Regions from separate parts of the Desulfosporosinus meridiei DSM 13257 genome, predicted to be linked through region 1. Evidence: a T-box and tRNA genes for the amino acid it is inferred to sense, from the RefSeq annotation. Region 1 holds a T-box; the other holds one or more tRNA genes.
The links. A T-box is a leader RNA that pairs with one kind of tRNA and senses whether it is charged. The one in region 1 lies ahead of ileS (isoleucine--tRNA ligase), so its partner is inferred to be a tRNA-Ile.
Positions count from the first base shown of each region.

Region 2: it encodes a tRNA-Ile, which carries the amino acid that the T-box ahead of ileS (isoleucine--tRNA ligase) is inferred to sense. The anticodon was not compared.

Region 1 covers NC_018515.1:3,985,871-3,993,528, forward strand. The annotation lists gene ileS (isoleucine--tRNA ligase) at 1-1,926, opposite strand, end outside; T-box leader at 2,039-2,242, opposite strand; gene DESMER_RS18400 (hypothetical protein) at 2,282-2,755, opposite strand; gene DESMER_RS18405 (DivIVA domain-containing protein) at 2,842-3,303, opposite strand; gene DESMER_RS18410 (YlmH/Sll1252 family protein) at 3,315-4,112, opposite strand; gene DESMER_RS18415 (YggT family protein) at 4,114-4,350, opposite strand; gene DESMER_RS18420 (cell division protein SepF) at 4,382-4,837, opposite strand; gene DESMER_RS18425 (YggS family pyridoxal phosphate-dependent enzyme) at 4,862-5,560, opposite strand; gene DESMER_RS18430 (biotin/lipoyl attachment domain-containing protein) at 5,630-6,562, opposite strand; gene DESMER_RS18435 (sensor histidine kinase) at 6,609-7,658, opposite strand, start outside.
Region 2 covers NC_018515.1:1,828,903-1,836,560, reverse strand. The annotation lists rRNA gene DESMER_RS08425 (23S ribosomal RNA) at 1-2,556, opposite strand, end outside; tRNA gene DESMER_RS08420 (tRNA-Ala) at 2,658-2,733, opposite strand; tRNA gene DESMER_RS08415 (tRNA-Ile) at 2,765-2,841, opposite strand; rRNA gene DESMER_RS08410 (16S ribosomal RNA) at 3,058-4,624, opposite strand; gene DESMER_RS08405 (hypothetical protein) at 5,011-5,283, opposite strand; gene gyrA (DNA gyrase subunit A) at 5,412-7,658, opposite strand, start outside.

The sequences.
Region 1 (7,658 bases):
TTCAGACATTTGTTTCATAATTCGCGGAGAAGCGGCAACATCATTTTTATAGTCTACAGAACTCACCCAAAGCCTTAAAATATCCGCCCCTAATTCCTGAACAACTTTAAGAGGGTCAACCCCATTGCCCAAGGATTTTGACATCTTGCGCCCCTGCTCATCCACAACAAAACCATGGGTTAATACATTGCGGTAAGGAGCCTGACCAAAAGCAGCCACAGAAGTGGACAGCGAGGAATTAAACCAGCCACGGTGTTGATCCGAACCTTCCAAGTAGAGATCCGCTGGCCAAGACAGTTCTGGTCGCTGCTTCAGGACACCGGCATGGCTAGTTCCAGAATCAAACCATACATCCATGATATCTGTCTCTTTACTGAAGTTTGTCCCTCCGCACTCACAAGCAGTTCCCGCCGGCAACAATTCCAAGGCAGAATGAGCAAACCAAGCATCAGAACCTTCCTGCCGGAAGAATTCTTGAACCCTGGCAATAGTTTGATCGTTAACTAACACTTTCCCACAATCCTGACAATAGAAGATCGGGATAGGTACTCCCCAAGTCCGCTGCCGAGAAATACACCAATCTCCCCTGTCGGCTATCATGTTAAAGATCCGGTCTTTTCCCCAAGCAGGTATCCAGCGAACCTTCTCTATCTCATCTAAAGCAGCTTGTCGGAAACCATTAATCGAAGCAAACCACTGTTCAGTTGCCCGAAAGATAATCGGGCTTTTACAGCGCCAACAGTGAGGATAACTGTGTTCGATGATTTCCTCAAGTACAAGATCTCCGGAATTCTTTAGATCCTCCACAATTACAGGATTTGCCTTTCCGGTCTTTAGTCCCGCATATGCGCCACCTTCTGAGGTAAATTTCCCTTGGTGGTCAACGGGACATAAAACGGTTAAGTCATACTTCTTGCTAACATAGAAATCATCTTCACCATGGGCAGGGGCTGTATGAACACACCCTGTACCGGCTTCTAAGGTAACATGTTCCCCACAGATTACTAACGAGTCTCGATTCATAAGGGGATTTTTGCATATAACCCCTTCAAGTTCCTTTCCTGAAAGTATCTTTACTACAGGAAGTTCCAGCTTCCAGAGGGAACGTAGGGATTCTAACATCCCTTCAGCAACAACCCAATGTTCTTGGTTCGCCTTTACAACGGCATACTTAAACTCAGGATGTACACTAATTGCTTGATTTGCCGGCAGTGTCCATGGAGTTGTCGTCCAAATAACGACAAATGTGTTATCTTCAGTAAGAACACTTAGTCCATCACGTACCGCAAATTTCACATAAATTGCAGTAGCTGGCTTATCGGCATATTCAATTTCAGCCTCAGCAAGTGCAGTTTCACAGGAAGGGCACCAATAAACAGGCTTTAACCCTTTATAGATATACCCTTTCTTAGTCATATCCCCAAAAACTCCTATTTGAGCAGCTTCATACTCCTTTTGCAGAGTCAGATAAGGGTTTTCCCAATCCCCCCTTACTCCAAGCCGTCTGAATTCTTCCCGTTGAATCCCTACATACTTCTCTGCATAATCCTTGCATTTCTCTCTAAATTCAAGGGCGGAAACCGAATGACGGTTTACTCCTAATTTTTTAATAACTTGTTGTTCAATCGGAAGTCCATGGGTATCCCAACCAGGAACATAAGGAGCATCAAAACCCATCATGGTCTTATATTTGACGATGATATCTTTAAGTACTTTATTAATAGCATGTCCCAGATGAATATCGCCGTTCGCGTAGGGGGGGCCGTCATGGAGAATGAATTTCGGGCACCCTTCCCGAGCCTTTTGCACTTTCTCATAAAGATTCTCTTCTTCCCATGCTTTGAGAATTTCCGGTTCTCTTTTGGGAAGATTCCCCCGCATTGGGAAATCCGTTTCGGGTAGGTTTAATGTATTACGATAGTCCATTAAAAGATATCCTCCTTTGGTTCAAGCATATTATCCTTGCCGAATTTCAATGTTTTTATCACCTTACCAACTGCTATTTCGTCCGAATGGAGCAACTAAAAATCCCGCCCCTAATAGGGACGAGATTACTCGCGGTACCACCCATGTTGCTCTAAAGCCACTCGGAAGTCTTTTAACGGGGACAAACCGAACAAAGCTTACTTAACCTTTCAGCCTTTCACTCCAAGGGGATCTCTTTGCACTTTCTCACGGGCTCACACCAACCCCGCTCGCTGTTTAGTCAGTTAACAAAGACTGTCCTTTTCAACGTGTTTAAGATTTATACTATCAAATTACTACAAATGCAATAAAAGCACTAGTCTTTTAAAATAACTTTACGCAGTATGGTAATGAGTTTCGCTTGCCCTTCCGAATCAATCGGCTCCATCATCCAAAGACAAAGAAATGATAGCTTCCGGCTTTTCCAGTCTTGAACAAAAGGATCCATCTGCTCTTTGGATACGTATAAGTGCTTAGAGTCTGGAGGGGGAGTCAAACTTACAACGACACCACGTTGTTCCATTTCATCCATTGCCCTAAAGGCACGATCTAGCAAATCATCACTTCCGGTCATCAAAACATCTCCGGAACGAAAATGGTGATCTGCTTCAGCAAACCCAACACAAAAAATCTTTATATCTTTTTCATCTGAATTTAAGTTATCAATGGAAGCTAAAAGCTGAACCTCTTGGCCGCCAACTTTGCCAACATAAATCTCATTCTCATCCTGGTGTAAGGCAAACCCTTGAATGAGAAAGTCCGGAGATATCTCACTAATTATTCTATACATTGATGAAACCCTTCTCCTTCAAAGTCATCTGTAAAACATTTTACCACGAAACCAGAGAGATTCGCAACATTTTCCAGCTGATCTCGTTAAGCGATGCCTTCATTTTTCTCTTGTAAGGTTTCTAAATCTAGATGGGCTATTAAAAAAGACTTAAGTTGCGTACGCAATAAATCGCGTTTCCTGGCAAGACCTTGGATCTCTTCTTGAATTTCTTCCCACTTCTTCTGTGCTTCAGCAACCTTTATTGTCTTAGCATGTTCTGCCTCTCGCAGAATAATTGCCGCCTCCTGACGCGCAGACTCCTTGACTTCTTCAGCAGTTTGTTGAGCCAACACCAAAGTCTGTTGTAAGGTATTCTCTATTTGCCGATAATGTCCGATTTCCGTTTCTAACGCTTTCGTCTTTTCACGGAGTTCGAAATTCTCTGTATATGCTAATTCAAATTCTTGGCTGACATTCTCGAGGAATTTCTCCACTTCCTCACATTGATAGCCGCGAATCCCTTTGCGAAAAGCTTTATTTCGTATATCAAGTGGAGTCATTTCCATTTTGATCCCTCCTAATGCCGTTGTGACCGAAAAAGTAGGATTTGCCAAGCTATTTTGTCTTTTCGGGTATTGGAGCACTCCAATAGCTTAACGCGCCCATGCCCTCGACAAGATACTAAGTCATTAGGTTGTACTTCTGTTTCTACTTTGGTCACCCCAAGACCTGACTTTTTAACCTTACCTTGAGTTATCCATTCTTGAGCCATACTTCTTGATACCCCAAAGGCATTAGCAATTACCGCATCTAGGCGTGATGAATTTACAGTTATACGCCGCTCTTCACCCAGTCCAGGCAGAAGATCCGGTATTCCTTCTGATATTGAAACATTAATTTTTTCCCGCCCGGCTTCAGTCCATTGATTTAACAAAACTGGGACGATTTCCAGCGTAGTTGCAACATAGAAGCCACTCTGGCCAGCTTGAATATCTCCAAATAAATCTCTTCGTAAGCCTAATCCCATAAGAGATCCAAGTATCTGATGATGCTCTAGTTTAGCACGCAGATTAGTGGCTCGAACTGACAACAGGGAAATCTCTGCCTGCTCCGGTTTCATGATGTCTCCCTTTGCACCCATAATAATGCGAACCCGTTCAGCATCAGGGAGTCCGCCCTCTGCCAGATAGGCAAGATGTTCTTTACGTAAAACGGATTCAATCCAATCCCGCATAGCAAAACTCAAAAATGGAGTTACCTGTTGGAACTCTTTACTAAGGACTAAATTTACTTGATCCAATAAATGAGCTGCTTCTAAACGTGCTTCTTTATCAACCCAATATTTTAAGACGCTTCGATCAATTAAATGCCTCATTCTAGAAGATTTGCCATAACAGCCATTGTGCAACGTTCAAGGCAAGGATTGCAAAGATTGGCGAGAAGTCCATTCGCATTGCAGCATTGCCAAATTGAAAACGCTGGAATGGTTTGAGGATCGGATCGGTTACATCATAGAGAACCGCAACTAATTTGTTGTTTGAGGGGTAAAACTTAGGCCCAAACCAGGACAAAATAACTCTTACAAAAATGGCGTATATCAGAATAGATATCACTTTACTTACTATTTGAACAACGAATAGAATACTAATCCCTCCCTAACTTAGAACTCTGCCAAAACATTCCCTTGTCTTTAAGCTCGTCTCTCATCTCCCCAGATATGTCGACGTTATTCGGAACAAACAAGAATATACCATTTCCGACTTTCTGCATGTTTCCATTTAACGCATAAGTTGTCCCACTAATAAAATCAACGATACGTTTAGCTAAAACCTTCTCAGCGTTTTCCAGGTTAACAATTACAGGCCGACGGGTCTTAAGCTGGTCGGCAATGTTTTGAGCTTCTTCGAAAGAATTTGGTTCCATCACTACAACTCGCATCTGTTTCTGAGTATGTATACTTACTACCTGAGCGTTTTTACGGCTGGTACGAACTTCTTCCTGAACACTTTTCTCACGTTCGTTCTCCTCAAGAATATCCTCTTCAGTTTCCTCGTCTGCGAAACCCATAATTCCAATAACCTTATCAAATAATTTGGCCATTATCTTTCCTCCTCTTTCAGGTCTCTATTCACGGTCGCCGAAAATCTGACGGCCTACACGTACAAGGGTTGCCCCTTCTTCTATAGCCAGTTCAAAATCTTGACTCATTCCCATTGAAAGCTCGTCCAAATCGGCTCCAGGCCACTTTCGAGATTGCAGAGTGTCCCGCAATTCTCGAAGTTGGCGAAAAAAACCCTGAGTTTCAGTCATGCTTGCTTCCAATGCCCCAATGGTCATCAACCCTTGTATTCTAACAAAAGGAAAATCACCAACTGAGCTCAGAAAGTCCGCCACTTCCTCTGGCATGAGTCCAGCTTTGGCAGGATCCCGCGCAATATTAACCTGAACCAACGTTGTCCAAACAATGCTGCGTCGTTCTCCTTGGATATTTAGTGCTTCCAACAATGGAAGCCTGTCCAACGAATGAATCATTGCAATTTTATCATCTAAATATTTTACTTTGTTCGTCTGAAGCCTCCCCACCAGATGCCACTGGCAATCATTCGGAAGATTAGGAGCCTTTTCCAACCATTCTTGAACTCGATTCTCAGCAAAGACTCTTTGTCCAGCCCGATAAGCCTCCTCTAAACTTGAAACCGGCTGATTCTTAGAGACGGCCAATAATCGGATAGTACTCGGATCTCTCTTACTTCGTTCTGCGGCTTGGTTAATACGCCGACGAACCTCATTTAAGCGCTGTTCTATCCCCGCTTTTGCCAACATCAGACTATCTCCTTCGAAAATAATGAATTCTACGCTGTTTCATAGGTTTCCTGCTAAATAAATCACTCTCTAGATATTTTTTACGTTGGCAACTAATCCTTCGAGTCCATCTCGAGGGGTTATTACAACAGGAATACCACTTGGGAGATTCTCGATGCAAACCATGCTGTCATCTTCATCAAGGACTTTCACCTTTCTGAACTGCACAATCCCCTCACTCCAGAGAAAAACCCCCAGTTCCTCTCCTTTTGTCCATAAAGCGGATTTCGGAATAAGCACTCCATTAGTGGGCGGACGGAAAACCCAAGACACATCCTGCCTTCTTTGCACCGCTGAGCCGTCAATATAGTATGGAAATTGAACGATTACTCCTTTTGGCTGATCAGACTTACGCAAAATTTTAGCACTAATAGTCTGTTTACCCATAGTAACACGCATAGTTTTGCCAACTGTGAGCTCGTCTATATCCGAAATCTCCAAAAAGGCCATTGTTGGAATAAGGTTATTCACGATTTTCCCTATAACCTCACCAGTTTGAAAGGTATCTCCAGTTGTTTTGGCCACAGGGGTCTGGGTTAACAGCTTATTCAGATCCATTGAGATAAGGTTTTCACTGGTAAGAATGGATTCCAGACCATCACTTTGCTGAAAAAACAACCCCCCCTTAGCTGCAGTTATCAACTGATTTATTCCGCTAGTCTTAGTACCTGGTGCAGCCCCCTCAGGTTTTATAGTTGCCACCTGTTCCCCACGCCTAATACGTTGCCCATCTCCTCCAAGGTATTCAACTTTACCGGAAATTGGAGCGAGTACAGACAATTCTTCGTTAGCAAAAGTTGCAACCACAATCCGTTCATGATTAATGGTTCCTGTTTCAGCAGTTGCAAACTTTATTGTTCCTGCAATGAACGATGAGCGATAGCACCATCCAATTCCGCCTACTAACATAATGAATATTAGACCCCAAAACCAAAAATAGGATTTTCTTCTTCTCCCCTCCATTTTACCCTCCCTGGAATTTCGAGTTTCCGTGTACGAACTAGGTGTTTCATTTCAATTTAGCTCTTGGTAAATAACACGTAAAAACCGTTCCTACTCCCACCTTAGAATTCACACTGATATTTCCGCCTAATCCCTCTACCATGTGCTTCACAATACTAAGTCCAAGCCCTGTTCCCCCTTGTTCACGTGAACGGGCCTTATCTACTCTATAAAACCGCTCAAAAATTCTCGGCAATGTTTCCTCAGGTATGCCACAACCGGTATCTCCAAATTCCAAGCGAAGAAACTCCGGTCCAACTTGTGCATTTAACCAAACCCTTCCTTCAGCCGTATATTTTACGGCATTTTCCAATAAATTTAAAAGAAGTTGACTTAATAAATTCTCTCCTATGTTTAGGGGAGGCAAATTGTCAGGCAAATCAACTTCTAATTGAATTTCTTTTGCTTGGGCGAAACTTTGAATTACGGGTTTTATTATTTCAAATGCATTCTGGACGTAACTTATTTTAACAGAGCTTATAGCATGATTTTGCTGACCTTCGAGGCGTGCCAGAGTCATTAAGTCTTCAATGAGTCTTTGTAAGCGCAAGGTCTCTCCCTGGATTATTCCCAGAAAACGATTTCGTAAAGAGGGATCCTCCGCAGCTCCATCAAGAAGGGTTTCTACGAATCCTTTGATGGATGTTAGAGGGGTTCTTAATTCATGAGAGACATTGGCAACAAACTCTGTCCGAATTTTTTCAAGCCTTCGTAGTTCAGTTACATCATGAAATACTATAACTGCGCCACGAGACTGACCTTGTCCGCTTAAAATAGGATTAATTTTACTTTGCACAATCCTTTGGGCAATATTTATTTCTCTCGAAGCTGAAGGTTGGCCTGAAAGGACTTTACGAGTAAGTTGCTCTAGTTCAGTATCATAGGTCAGCTCTAACAGATATTCTAGTTCCCGAACTGTTTTTTGCCGTTCAAAAATTCTCTCTGCCGCAGCATTCACTAAGACAACCCGCCCTACATGATCAACCGCCACGACACCCTCTTGCATCCCCGCTAGAATTGCTTCCATCTTCTGTGCCTCTTGGGTTCCATTTTGGAC
Region 2 (7,658 bases), 2.2 Mb from region 1:
CCTTGGGACCTACTACAGCCCCAGGATGCGATGAGCCGACATCGAGGTGCCAAACCTCCCCGTCGATATGGACTCTTGGGGGAGATAAGCCTGTTATCCCCAGGGTAGCTTTTATCCGTTGAGCGATGGCCCTTCCACTCGGTACCACCGGATCACTAAGCCCGACTTTCGTCCCTGCTCGACTTGTAGGTCTCGCAGTCAAGCTCCCTTTTGCCTTTACACTCTTCGCGCGATTTCCAACCGCGCTGAGGGAACCTTTGGGCGCCTCCGTTACTCTTTAGGAGGCGACCGCCCCAGTCAAACTGCCCACCTGATACTGTCCTAATCCCCGATTCAGGGGACCTAGTTAGAATTTCAGTACAAAAAGAGTGGTATCCCACCGTTGACTCCACCAAGGCTGGCGCCCTAGCTTCTTAGTCTCCCACCTATCCTGTACATTTTATACCAAAATCCAATGTCAAGCTACAGTAAAGCTCCATGGGGTCTTTCTGTCCTGTCGCAGGTAACCCGCATCTTCACGGGTATTACAATTTCGCCGAGTCCCTCGTTGAGACAGTGTCCAGATCGTTACACCTTTCGTGCGGGTCAGAACTTACCTGACAAGGAATTTCGCTACCTTAGGACCGTTATAGTTACGGCCGCCGTTTACTGGGGCTTCAATTCAAAGCTTCGGGTTGCCCCTAACCTCTCCTCTTAACCTTCCAGCACCGGGCAGGTGTCAGCCCCTATACATCTCCTTTCGGATTAGCAGGGACCTGTGTTTTTGTTAAACAGTCGCCTGGACCATTTCTCTGCGGCTCTTGTTACCAAGAGCGCCCCTTCTCCCGAAGTTACGGGGCTATTTTGCCGAGTTCCTTAACGAGGGTTTTCTCGCGCGCCTTAGGATTCTCACCCCATCTACCTGTGTCGGTTTACGGTACGGGCACCTAGTCACTCACTAGAGGTTTTTCTTGACAGCTTGGAGTCGGTTACTTCGCTACTAATTTTCGCTCCCCGTCACGTCTCAGAGTCTCGCAGGGCGGATTTGCCTACCCTACCTCCTACTCGCTTGGGCCAACTCAACCAACGGTTGGCTTAACCTATCCTTCTGTGTCACCCCATTGCTCAAACATTTCTAGGTGGTACTGGAATCTCAACCAGTTGTCCATCACCTACGCCTTTCGGCCTCGGCTTAGGTCCCGACTTACCCTGGGCGGACGAGCCTTCCCCAGGAATCCTTAGATTTTCGGCGGGAAGGATTCTCACCTTCCTTTTCGCATACTCATACCGGCATTCTCACTTCTATCCACTCCACCAGACCTTACAGTCTGACTTCTCGGCTGATAGAACGCTCCCCTACCCCTGCAGTAAAACTGCAAGCCATAGCTTCGGTGATACACTTGAGCCCCGTTACATTTTCGGCGCAGAACCACTCGACCAGTGAGCTATTACGCACTCTTTAAATGGTGGCTGCTTCTGAGCCAACATCCTGGTTGTCTGTGCAATTCCACATCCTTTCCCACTTAGTGTATACTTGGGGACCTTAGCTGATGGTCTGGGCTGTTTCCCTTTCGACTATGAAGCTTATCCCCCACAGTCTGACTCCCAATCTAAATCTGATGGCATTCGGAGTTTGATAAGGTTCGGTAACCTGGTAAGGCCCCTAGCCTATTCAGTGCTCTACCGCCATCGATCATCAATTGAGGCTAGCCCTAAAGCTATTTCGGGGAGAACCAGCTATCTCCGTGTTCGATTGGCATTTCACCCCTACCCACAGCTCATCCCCTGCCTTTTCAACGACAGTGAGTTCGGGCCTCCAGTGGGTTTTACCCCACCTTCACCCTGGCCATGGGTAGATCACACGGTTTCGGGTCTACAGCATGTAACTTGCGCCCTCTTCAGACTCGCTTTCGCTTCGGCTCCGGCTTCTCACCTTAACCTTGCTACATACCGTAACTCGCCGGTTCATTCTACAAAAGGCACGCTACCATCCATAATTGGACTGTAACTGCTTGTAAGCGTACGGTTTCAGGTTCTTTTTCACTCCTCTTCCGAGGTGCTTTTCACCTTTCCCTCACGGTACTGGTTCGCTATCGGTCGCTAAGTAGTATTTAGCCTTGGGAGGTGGTCCTCCCTGCTTCCCACGGGGTTTCACGTGTCCCGCGGTACTCAGGATTCCCTCACAGAATGTCCTTCTTTCGTCTACAGGAGTGTTACCTTCTTTGCTCGACCTTTCCAGATCTGTTCGACTAGAATTCCATTCTTAAAAGAGGGTCCTACAACCCCGAACCCCGAAGGATTCGGTTTGGGCTCTTCCCGTTTCGCTCGCCGCTACTCAGGGAATCGATGATTCTTTCTTTTCCTCCAGGTACTTAGATGTTTCAGTTCCCTGGGTTGTCTTCTTCAACCTATGTATTCAGTTGAGGATAACCGGACATGACTCCGGTTGGGTTGCCCCATTCGGGTATCCATGGATCAAAGCCTGCTTACGACTCCCCATGGCATTTCGCTGTTAACCGCGCCCTTCTTCGACTCTTAGCGCCTAGGCATCCACCGTACGCCCTTAATAGCTTGACCTATTGGTCGCTACTTTTAGGTTTACTCAATACTTACGTATTGATGTGAATTCGTTCGACTTTACTAGTTTTCTCTATGCAGTTTTCAAAGAACAGTGAATTTGGTGGAGGTAAGCGGGATCGAACCGCTGACCCCCTGCTTGCAAGGCAGGTGCTCTCCCAGCTGAGCTATACCCCCATTTCAATATTCCGAATTTGTATATCGATTTTGGTGGGCCTAGATGGATTTGAACCATCGACCTCACGATTATCAGTCGTGCGCTCTGACCAACTGAGCTACAGGCCCATTTTCGATATTCGCATTCGCGTTTTTGAGATTCCATTACTATGGTCTCTCAAAACTAAACAACAGCTGTTTCCAATGAGTTGCCGATCCCTCGGCGTGAGTCTTGCGACTCGTTATTGATCTCTCGTCGAACTTAGTTTTTCAACCGATGTTCTTCGTGAGAATCGACCACTAGGATGTTCGTTTAAAGCCTAAGCTCTAAACCGTTCTCCTTAGAAAGGAGGTGATCCAGCCGCACCTTCCGATACGGCTACCTTGTTACGACTTCACCCCAATTATCGGCCCCACCTTCGACGGCTAGCTCCCTTTCGGGTTACCTCACCGGCTTCGGGTGTTGCAGACTTTCGTGGTGTGACGGGCGGTGTGTACAAGGCCCGGGAACGTATTCACCGCAGTATGCTGACCTGCGATTACTAGCGATTCCGACTTCATGCAGGCGAGTTGCAGCCTGCAATCCGAACTGAGACCGGCTTTCTCGGATTTGCTTCACCTCGCGGCTTCGCTTCCGTCTGTACCGGCCATTGTAGCACGTGTGTAGCCCAAGACATAAGGGGCATGATGATTTGACGTCATCCCCACCTTCCTCCGGTTTATCACCGGCAGTCTATCTAGAGTGCTCAACCTTACTTGTTAGCAACTAAATACAGGGGTTGCGCTCGTTGCGGGACTTAACCCAACATCTCACGACACGAGCTGACGACAACCATGCACCACCTGTCTCTACGCTCCCCGAAGGGCACTCTCTAGTTTCCTAAAGATTCGTAGGATGTCAAGCCTTGGTAAGGTTCTTCGCGTTGCGTCGAATTAAACCACATGCTCCACCGCTTGTGCGGGCCCCCGTCAATTCCTTTGAGTTTCAACCTTGCGGCCGTACTCCCCAGGCGGAGTGCTTATTGTGTTAACTGCGGCACAGAAGGGGTCGATACCCTCTACACCTAGCACTCATCGTTTACGGCGTGGACTACCAGGGTATCTAATCCTGTTTGCTCCCCACGCTTTCGCGCCTCAGCGTCAGTTACAGTCCAGAAAGTCGCCTTCGCCACCGGTGTTCCTCCACATATCTACGCATTTCACCGCTACACGTGGAATTCCACTTTCCTCTCCTGTCCTCAAGATTCCCAGTTTCCGATGCACTCTCAGGGTTGAGCCCTGATCTTTCACACCGGACTTAACAATCCGCCTACGCGCCCTTTACGCCCAATAATTCCGGACAACGCTTGCCCCCTACGTATTACCGCGGCTGCTGGCACGTAGTTAGCCGGGGCTTCCTCCTTGGGTACCGTCATGTGGCCTCAATATTTTCAAAGCCACCGTTCTTCCCCAAAGACAGTACTTTACAATCCGAAGACCTTCATCATACACGCGGCGTTGCTCCGTCAGACTTTCGTCCATTGCGGAAGATTCCCCACTGCTGCCTCCCGTAGGAGTCTGGGCCGTGTCTCAGTCCCAGTGTGGCCGTTCACCCTCTCAGGCCGGCTACTGATCGTCGCCTTGGTAGGCCTTTACCCCACCAACTAGCTAATCAGACGCGGGTCCATCCATAATCGATAGCATGTTCAGAGGCCATCTTTCCTTAACGCTTGATGCCAAGCTCTAAGATTATCCGGTATTAGCCCTCGTTTCCAAGGGTTGTCCCGGATTTATGGGTAGGTTACCCACGCGTTACTCACCCGTCCGCCACTAAGAATTTTTCTAAGCAAGCTTATCAAATTCTCCGTTCGACTTGCATGTGTTAGGCACGCCGCCAGCGTTCGTCCTGAGCCAGGATCAAACTCTCCAAAAAAAGTTATTTCACTTCTTCTAGAAGAAGATGATTGACTCATGATTTATTTTGAAACCCCTAAGAGTTTCTCTCATTGGCTGTCCTTGTTGTTTAGTTTTCAAAGACCATGAATTTTGTTTGACCCGTTTGGGCCGGAATCACATCTTAGCATTTTCAACTCTCGTTGTCAATAACTAATTTTGTATTTAGCTTGATTAACTAGGTTTGAGCCTTAACCTTCTCCCTGTTAACCTCTGCGCATCTTTGTGGCGCTCAGTTATAATACCATTTTCGTTCTTTACTGTCAACTGTTTTCAAGAATTTTTCCCAATATAATTTCCCTGAATTTCATTGATGTAATTTTGGTAATTAACCATAGTTATTACGGGAAAGTCCCTCATGTCAATCTACAATTTCAACCCATTATCAGTTGCTTGAAACTCAGCTTTAAACCTTTCATCATTAATTATTTGTTCAATCATCTCTTCCTTTTCCGCTTGTGAGTATTCATAAAAGATTGGATTCAAATCCCATTCCTTTTCTTCAGGATAATACCGCAGATTTGCTCTCACGGTTTTTTCTGTCTCATAATTCTTGAAAACCAATGTCAAGGCGTAATTATTAAAATTGTATTCCCTATCAAATCCTGAGCCGTTAACAATAATATCTGAAATCTCCATTCTTGTAATCCCTCCTACTAAACTCACCTTGTTATTATGTTGCTTCATTAGCTTCACTATACAGGTTGGCTTAGAAAAGAGGGATTATATTAGAAACTTATAATAAATAATAAAATATATTAACCTTTCTAAATCAACTTAATTGTATAATCATCTAATAAAACGGGAATTAGTTGTATTCCAGCTTTTGTCCTTGATTCTATTTTAACATCTTTCATCTCAACTTTAGTCACAATCCCGCTATCCTGTATAACGTTTACTACATCCTCATTCCTAACCAGCATTACCCCCACAAGGTAACCGGTAGTATTAGAATCTACCTTTCCAATGGCAATCCCTTTTCCAGCTCTGCCTTGAGGTTTGTATTCATCCAAAGCAGTCCTTTTTAAGAACCCTCGTTGCGTAATTGTTAATAAGTCTGAAAGAGGATTACCTTCATTGACACACATTAAGGCATCGACAATCCAGTCTTCATTACCTATCGTCATTCCTTTAACACCGCGTGATTTACGACCCATAGGGTTTACTTCCATAACCAGGAATCGAATCACTTGACCCCTGCTGGTGGCAAGCAATAATTCTCCTTGCCCGTCACTAAGGAAAACTTTAACCACACTATCATTATTTTTCAGGCCTATCGCTTCTGAGGAACGAGCATTAATAAAATCGCTTACCGGGCTCCTCATAACTTGTCCACTCTTTGTAACAAAAACAAAGAAATGATCTTCTATCACATCATTAACGGCGAGAATAGAAGCTATACTTTCTCCGGAAGGCAAGGTAAAGAGATTAGTAAGCGGCCCCCCTTTATCTCTATTTTTTCCTTCAGGTATAGTTTTAGAGTTAATCGAGTAAAACTCTCCCGATCGAGTAAAGAAAAACAGTCTATCCTTATTGCTGCAGATTAACTTTTCCTGTAAGGTATCCCCATCCTTAAAGGAACAAACAAGGGCGTTATCCTTCTTTTTTGCTTGAAGCGGAAGACGTTTGATAAACCCATTTGCTGTCAAGGCGACTTGGAATATACACTCAGGTTCTCCAAAGGCACTTAGATCAATCTCATTCCGCATTTCCTCAGGTAAAATAGTAGTACGACGGTCATCCCCATGCTTATCTGCAATATCCTTAAGCTCTTTTTTTATAATGTCATATACCTTATTAATATCAGCCAAAATACTTTCCAGCTCATTGATTAGCTTTAAAATATCGGCATGCTCTTTTTTAATACCCTCAAGTTCAAAGTTCGTTAAATGTTGGAGTTTCATGTCCAAAATAGCTTGAGCTTGAATCTCAGATAATTCGAAACGGGTAATTAGGGAAGCCTTGGCAATTGAAGGGGTTTTACTGGAACGAATAGTAGCGATCACTTCATCAAGATTATTAATGGCAATAACTAAACCTTCCAAAATATGAGCCTTTAAACGAGCCTTTTCTAAGTCGAACTCTGTACGTTTAGTGACGACGATTTTTCGATGCTGGATAAAAGCTGCATTAATTTCCTTTAGCCCTAGTACCTTAGGAGTACCTTCGGCAGTAATAACTAAGTTAATAATTCCAAAGGTGTCTTCCAATTGAGTGTGTTTATAAAGAAGACGTAAAATATTCAGCGGATCAGCTTCTTTCCGGCATTCAACAACGAGCCTAATTCCCTCGCGATCAGACTCATCTCTGACTTCACTAATCCCTTCAATTTTTCCTGAATCAGCCATCGTCTCAATCTTGGCAGCCAGTGTTGATTTATTGACTTGATAGGGGATTTCGGTAATTACTATGAGACTTTTACCGTTTTTTCCTTGCTCTATTAAAGCTTTTCCCCGCATCGTTACTTTACCGCGTCCTGTTTTGTAAGCATTTATAATGCCTTCGTTACCAATGATCAGTCCTCCGGTGGGAAAGTCTGGACCGCTCACCTTTTCCATAAGCTGCTCAACCGAAACCTGAGGCTGATCTATTTGAAGTATTACACCAGCTATGACTTCGCGCAAATTATGAGGAGGTATATTAGACATCATTCCAACAGCAATTCCTGATCCCCCGTTAACTAAAAGGTTAGGAAAAGGACTCGGCAGAACAACCGGCTCTTTGAGTCGTTGGTCATAGTTTTCTTTAAATAGCACGGTGTTTTTCTCGATATCTTGAGTCATCAGCTGGGATAAGGGAGTCATTCTCATTTCCGTGTAACGCATTGCCGCTGCATTGTCTCCGTCAATGGACCCAAAATTCCCCTGTCCATCTACCATTGGATACCGTGTAGCCCAAGGTTGGGCCATACGCACTGCTGATTCATAAATTGAGGAGTCTCCATGGGGATGATACTTACCCATGCAGTCCCCCACTAAACGAGCAGACTTGCTATAGGGCTTATCAGTATGCAT